2 regions of the Pseudomonas sp. B21128 genome follow, and region 1 is predicted to be linked to the other one. Evidence: predicted binding sites of a transcription regulator. Region 1 holds the regulator's gene; the other holds the start of a gene.
What was found. Region 1 encodes sigma-54, which starts transcription at its own class of promoters, with help from an activator protein. Its sites were predicted from a motif close to ANTGGCATNNANNTTGCTNT; they were not measured.
Positions count from the first base shown of each region.

Region 2: AB4P91_RS10085 (pilin) is a predicted target of sigma-54. The motif match lies at 1,905-1,924, and genes of this name have one in related genera.

Region 1 covers NZ_CP162590.1:190,331-193,743, reverse strand. The annotation lists gene rapZ (RNase adapter RapZ) at 1-418, opposite strand, end outside; gene ptsN (PTS IIA-like nitrogen regulatory protein PtsN) at 421-885, opposite strand; gene hpf (ribosome hibernation-promoting factor, HPF/YfiA family) at 897-1,205, opposite strand; gene AB4P91_RS00905 (RNA polymerase factor sigma-54) at 1,279-2,772, opposite strand; gene lptB (LPS export ABC transporter ATP-binding protein) at 2,960-3,413, opposite strand, start outside.
Region 2 covers NZ_CP162590.1:2,258,485-2,261,897, forward strand. The annotation lists gene AB4P91_RS10075 (type II secretion system F family protein) at 1-42, opposite strand, end outside; gene pilB (type IV-A pilus assembly ATPase PilB) at 45-1,745, opposite strand; gene AB4P91_RS10085 (pilin) at 1,971-2,402, shown strand; gene AB4P91_RS10090 (BON domain-containing protein) at 2,703-3,059, shown strand; gene AB4P91_RS10095 (DUF2845 domain-containing protein) at 3,335-3,413, opposite strand, start outside.

The sequences.
Region 1 (3,413 bases):
TGATCTTCAGATCGGCCAGATCGGCGATAGGCCCCAGCAGGGCGGTTTCATCCTGGATCGCCTCGGCCAGCGAACGATTGGCGTTGCTCAGCGGGTGGCGCCGACGGGTTTCCGAAAAACGCTTGAGCAGGGTTTCTTCGTCGGCATCCAGATACAGCACATCGCACTGGATATGTCGGCTGCGCACTTCTTCAAGCAGTTCGGGAAAACGCGAGAGATGGCTTGGCAGGTTGCGTGCATCAATCGACACCGCGACCAGCGGTTGCGCCAGTTCAGTGTGAATCAGCGCGCGCTCAGCCAGTTCCGGCAGCAAGCCTGCCGGCAGATTGTCGATGCAATAGTAACCGTTGTCCTCAAGGACATTCAGCGCGGTACTTTTACCTGAGCCGGAACGGCCACTGACGATGATCAGGCGCATGATTACTGCCCGCTCTGCTCGTCCACAACAACCTGGTACAGGGCTTCATTGCTTGAAGCGCTGCGCAATTTATCGCGCACATCTTTGCGATCCAGCATGCTGGCGATCTGGCGGAGCAACTCCAGGTGCGCGTCGGTGGCAGCTTCGGGGACCAGCAGTACAAACAGCAGGTCAACCGGCGCACCGTCGATGGCGTCGAAATCGATAGGGGCTTCAAGGTGCATCAGCGCGCTGATCGGCGACTGGCAACCCTTGAGGCGACAGTGAGGAATGGCGATGCCGTTGCCAAAACCGGTAGAACCGAGTTTTTCACGGGCAATCAGAGCCTCGAAGACGTCTTGCATCTCCAGATCCGGCACTTCACGGGCGATCAGGTTGGCAATCTGTTCGAGGGCTTTCTTTTTACTGCCGCCCGGCACGTTCACGAGGGAACGGCCGGGGGTCAGGATACTTTCAAGTCGGATCATGGGGTAGGGGGTTATCGACCGGTCGCGCCCTGGAGCAGGCTCTGGGTCTTTTCCTTATGCTTTTTGAGTTGTTTGTCCAGCTTGTCGGTCAAGGCGTCGATCGCGGCATACATATCGGTATGTTCTGCGTTGGCGACCACTTCACTGCCGGGGATATGCAAGGTGGCTTCGATTTTCTGCTTCAGCTTTTCGACGCACATCGTGACTTGCACGTTGGTGATCTTGTCGAAATGTCGCTCTAATCGTTGAAGTTTCTCATTGATGTAGTCGCGCAGAGGTTCGGTCACTTCCAGTTGGTGTCCACTGATGTTGACTTGCATACAGCTTCTCCTTCGTTGCCAGTGCATAAAGCGGCAGGCCGAAAAGCCTGCCACTGGAACGCTGTAACGTGGCTTACATCAACCGCTTGCGTTCGCTCGAAGGCGCGATCCCGAGGGATTCGCGGTACTTGGCGACGGTGCGGCGAGCCACCTGAATGCCTTGTGCCTCCAGTAAACCAGCGATCTTGCTGTCACTCAACGGCTTTTTCTGATTTTCCGCGGCAACCAGTTTTTTGATGATCGCGCGGATCGCCGTGGACGAGCATTCGCCGCCCTCGGAGGTGCTGACGTGGCTCGAGAAAAAGTATTTCAGTTCATAAATACCGCGCGGGGTATGCATGAATTTTTGCGTGGTCACCCGGGAAATGGTCGACTCGTGCATGCCGACAGCCTCGGCGATGTCATGCAGCACCAGCGGCTTCATGGCTTCGTCGCCGTATTCAAGAAAGCCGCGCTGATGCTCGACGATCTGGGTGGCCACTTTCATCAGGGTTTCGTTGCGGCTTTGCAGGCTCTTGATGAACCAGCGGGCTTCCTGCAACTGATTGCGCATGAAGGTATTGTCGGCACTGGTATCGGCGCGACGCACAAAGCCTGCGTACTGGGCGTTGACTCGCAGACGAGGTACCGACTCCTGATTCAGCTCGACCAGCCAGCGTTCATTGTCCTTGCGCACAATGACGTCCGGAACGACGTATTCGGCTTCCGTCGATTCGATCTGCGAGCCCGGCCGTGGATTGAGGCTCTGCACCAGCTCGATGACCTGGCGCAACTCATCTTCCTTGAGCTTCATGCGGCGCATCAACTGGCTGTAGTCGCGGCTGCCGAGCAAGTCGATGTAGTCGCTGACCAGACGTTTCGCTTCAGCCAGCCAGGGCGTCTTGGCCGATAGCTGGCGCAATTGCAGCAGCAGGCATTCGCCGAGATTGCGGGCGCCGATGCCGGCAGGCTCGAATTGCTGGATGCGGTGCAGAACGGCTTCGATCTCGTCCAGTTCGATGTCCAGTTCCGGATCGAACGCTTCGAGAATCTCTTCGAGGGTTTCGTCCAGGTAGCCCTGATTGTTGATGCAATCGATCAGGGTCACGGCGATCAGTCGATCGGTGTCGGACATCGGTGCCAGATTCAGTTGCCACAGCAGGTGGCTTTGCAGGCTTTCGCCCACTGAAGTGCGCGTGGTGAAGTCCCACTCGTCATCATCGCTGCTCGGCAGGCTGCTGGCGCTGGTCTGGTAGACGTCTTCCCAGGCGGTGTCGACCGGGAGCTCGTTGGGGATGCGCTCGCTCCAGTCGCCTTCCTCGAGGTTATCCACCGTCGGGGCGGTTTCCTGATAGGAGGGTTCCTGGATATCGGTGTTGGGCTTCTGTTCGGCGTTGTCAGCCAAGGGATCGGTGTTGTCGAAGTCTTCGCCTTCTTCCTGGCGTTCGAGCATCGGATTGGATTCCAGAGCCTCCTGAATTTCCTGTTGCAGGTCCAGGGTCGACAATTGGAGCAGACGGATAGCCTGTTGCAGCTGCGGTGTCATCGTCAGCTGCTGGCCCATTCTCAAGACTAGCGATGGTTTCATGGCAGGGGCTTAACACCTTATTCGCCGGCGCGATGCGCCATCCACTACAGGGCGCCGAAGCGCCAAACTTAAGCAAATTATATGCCTGAAACTGAAGTGTTTGCCTAGAGCGCTGTAACAATTAAAGCGTATTAAATTCTGCTTGAATCGATACAGCGCCCGGGCGGCTCACCGGGCACCTTTGCGCTTACAGGCGGAACTCGTGGCCCAGATACACTTCCTTGACCAGATCATTGGCCAGAATGGTAGCGGAGTCACCTTCGGCGATCAGTTGACCGTCGTTGACGATGTATGCGGTTTCGCAGATATCCAGCGTCTCACGCACGTTGTGGTCGGTGATCAGAACACCGATGCCCTTGGCTTTGAGGTGGTGGATGATTTGCTTGATGTCGCCGACCGAAATCGGATCGACACCGGCGAACGGTTCGTCGAGCAGGATGAATTTCGGCGCAGTCGCCAGCGCGCGAGCGATTTCCACCCGGCGGCGTTCACCACCGGACAGGCTCATGCCGAGGTTGTCGCGGATGTGGCTGATGTGGAACTCCTGCAGCAGGCTTTCCAGCTCCTTGCGACGACCGGCCTTGTCGAGTTCCTGGCGGGTCTCGAGGATGGCCATGATGTTGTCGGCGACCGACAGTTTG
Region 2 (3,413 bases), 2.1 Mb from region 1:
TTCCCAGGCGTAGACGCTGATTTTCGCTGCCTTGACCGCCATGTTCAGTCCTTGGTGACCCGGTTGATTTCTTCCAGGCTGGTAATGCCTTGCATGGCCTTGCGCAGGCCTGAGGTACGCAGGTCGTCGAAGCCGTCGCGGCGCATCTGGATGTCGATTTCCAGCGAGTTGCCCTCGGCCATGATCAGTCGTTGGAGGTCTGCTGTGTTCTTCACCACTTCATAAATTCCCACGCGTCCCTTGTAACCGCCATTGCAGTGATCGCAACCGACTGGCTCGTAGATCGTGAAACTGCCGATGCGTTCCTCGGGGAAGCCTTCCTTGATCAGGGTTTCGCGCGGAATCTCGATGGCTCTCTTGCAGTGGCTGCACAACTTGCGCGCCAGCCGCTGGGCGATGATCAGGCTGACCGAAGTGGCGATGTTGAAGCCGGGGATGCCCATGTTATGCAGTCGCGTCAGGGTTTCCGCCGCGCTGTTGGTGTGCAGTGTCGAAAGCACGAGGTGGCCGGTCTGCGCAGCCTTGATCGCGATCTCGGCGGTTTCCAGATCGCGGATCTCGCCGACCATGATCACGTCCGGATCCTGACGCAGAAACGAGCGCAAGGCCTGGGCAAAGTCGAGCCCCTGTCTGGGGTTGACGTTGACCTGGTTGATGCCCTCCATATTGATCTCCACCGGGTCTTCGGCGGTGGATATGTTGATGTCGACCGTGTTGAGAATATTCAGCCCGGTGTACAGCGACACCGTTTTGCCCGAGCCAGTGGGGCCGGTGACCAGAATCATCCCTTGTGGCTGCTTGAGGGCTGCCAAATACAGGTCTTTCTGCTCAGGCTCATAGCCGAGGGCGTCGATGCCGATTTGCGCGCTGGAGGGGTCGAGAATCCGGATAACCACTTTCTCGCCCCACAGGGTCGGCAGGGTATTGACCCGGAAGTCGATCGACTTGCTTTTGGACAGGCGCATCTTGATCCGCCCGTCCTGCGGTTTGCGCCGTTCCGAGATGTCGAGGCTGGCCATGACTTTCAACCGTGCGGCGATGCGCCCGGCCAGTTGGATCGGTGGCTTGGCCACCTCGCGCAGAATGCCGTCGGTGCGCACCCGTACCCGGTAGTTTTTTTCGTAAGGCTCGAAATGCAGGTCAGAGGAGCCGCTTTTGATCGCATCGAGCAGCATCTTGTGGACGAAACGCACCACCGGCGCATCGTCGGCGTCTTGTCCGCCAATGGCGTCCTGCTTGTTGTCGTCGATCGATTCGACATCGAGGCCGTCGAGATCGACGTCGGCCATGTCTTCGAGACCGGTGCCGTGGGTGTCGAAGAATTTTTCGATGGCGTCGCTGAGCTTGTCGTCCTCCACCAGGATGGCTTCGGTGCTCAACCCGGTGCTGAACTGGATGTCGCTGATTGCCTGATGATTGCTTGGGTCGGAAATCCCCACGAACAGCTTGTTGCCGCGTCGCCACAAGGGCAGGGCGTGATGCTGGCGCACCAGTTTTTCACTGACCAGGCCTTTGGGCTGGGTTTCCTTGTCCAGGCAATTAAGGTCGAGGAACGCCATGCCGAAGTGCTCGGAGGCGATCTCGGCGACCTGCGCGCTCTTAACCAGTTTGTTCTGCACCAGATAACTGACCAGCGACAGCCGATTGCGCTGGGCCTGTTGCCAGGCCTGCTGGGCGCTTTTTTCTGTGAGCAGTTCGGCCTGCACCAATTGCTTGGCCAGACCGCTCAGAGCGATGTCATTCATGGGGATTCCGCACGCTTGCAGTTCATGACTTATAGCCTAGTCAAGTGACAGCGCCTAACACGGTCGATGCAGGTGACAAAAAGTGTCAGATAGTGCGGTTGCTGGCTGTAGGAAACAGCGTAGAGCGTTGCTCGCGCTTTACCTGCAGGGCTTTAGGCGCTTGGCATGGGCTGTGCTCGGTTCTTCTCAGATCATGAGATTTCGACTCATGCATGGAGCGTTTCTATGAAAAGACAACAAGGTTTTACGCTGATCGAGCTGCTGATCGTTGTGGCGATCATCGGGATTCTGGCGACGATCGCCCTGCCGCAGTATTCGAAATATCAGGCGCGGTCCAAGGTGACGGCGGGGTTGGCAGAGATCAGTGCGATGAAAGTGCCATTCGAGGACGTCATTAACCAAGGGACTGATCCCACACTGACTAACGTGGCGGGCAGTGCGACGGTTACCACCTCAAACTGTTCTGTGACCGCATCGGGCACCGCATCATCGGGTGCCGGGACGATTGTTTGCACAATCAAAAATGCGCCAGGCCCAGTATTGGACAAAACCATCACCCTCACTCGGTCCTCTGGCACGGGCGCGGGTCTCTGGACTTGCGGCACTACCGTTGCACCTGACTATTCGCCAAAAGGCTGCACGGCTAGCGGTACATAAGGTTGTCCTTGTCTTGTTGGCTAAGTGCCCCGCAATGCGGGGCATTTTTCATTGCGCAGCGCTTCATAAAAGCTTCAATAATTTCAGCGCCTTAGGAACTTTTCAAAAAGCCGCAACTTGCATGTGAATATTCAGCCACTCATGCATTTTGCATGAATCCGGAAATTTGCCTTATTTATAAGTTATTGATTTATATAGGTTTTATGTTATCTGAAAAGTTGGCACAGCGTTCGCAATATCTACGGTAACCCTGCTGACAAGACATCCAGCAGACTTTCCAGAAAAACAGGAGTTACTCGTATGAAGAAGTTCGCTATCACTGCCGCTGCTGCAACCGCGCTGACCCTGACCATGGCTTCCGGTGCATTCGCACAATCGGCTCAGGCTACCCAGGCTCCAATGACTCTGGCAGCCGGTGAAGTCACCGAGATGAAACAAGATACTTCCGATACCTGGATCACCACCAAAGTCAAAGCTGACCTGGTTACCGAAAAAGGCATTCCAGGCACCGACATCAAAGTTGAAACCAACAAAGGTGTTGTATCGCTGTCGTCGACTACTGCTGTAACCGATTCGCAGAAAGACGTAGCGGTAGCCATCGCCAAGAAAATCAAAGGCGTTAAAGCGGTCTCCGCTGACGGCCTGAAAGCCGAGTAAGGCATGACTTCTCGCCTGGACCGGGAGAAGAGGCGACAGACGGGCCGAGCAATACGTCTGCCGCAACTTTAGAGTTCATGCGAACGATCACACGGATGTGATCATTACAGGCCCCGGCACTTTGTATCGGGGCCTGTTTTATTTCAGGGCGAAAAAAGAAATAAAGGTGGGAGCGAGCTTGCTCGCGAATGCAATCTGTCAGTTGATTAATAGGCTGACTGACCTGACGCATTCGCGAGCAAGCTCGATCCCTCAGGTACGGTGTCGGATGAGGATCAGTTACCGCGTTTGCTGTCGATCCGCTTCAGGCGGCTGCCTTCAAAGCGCAGGTATTGATACATGCCGTTGTTCGGG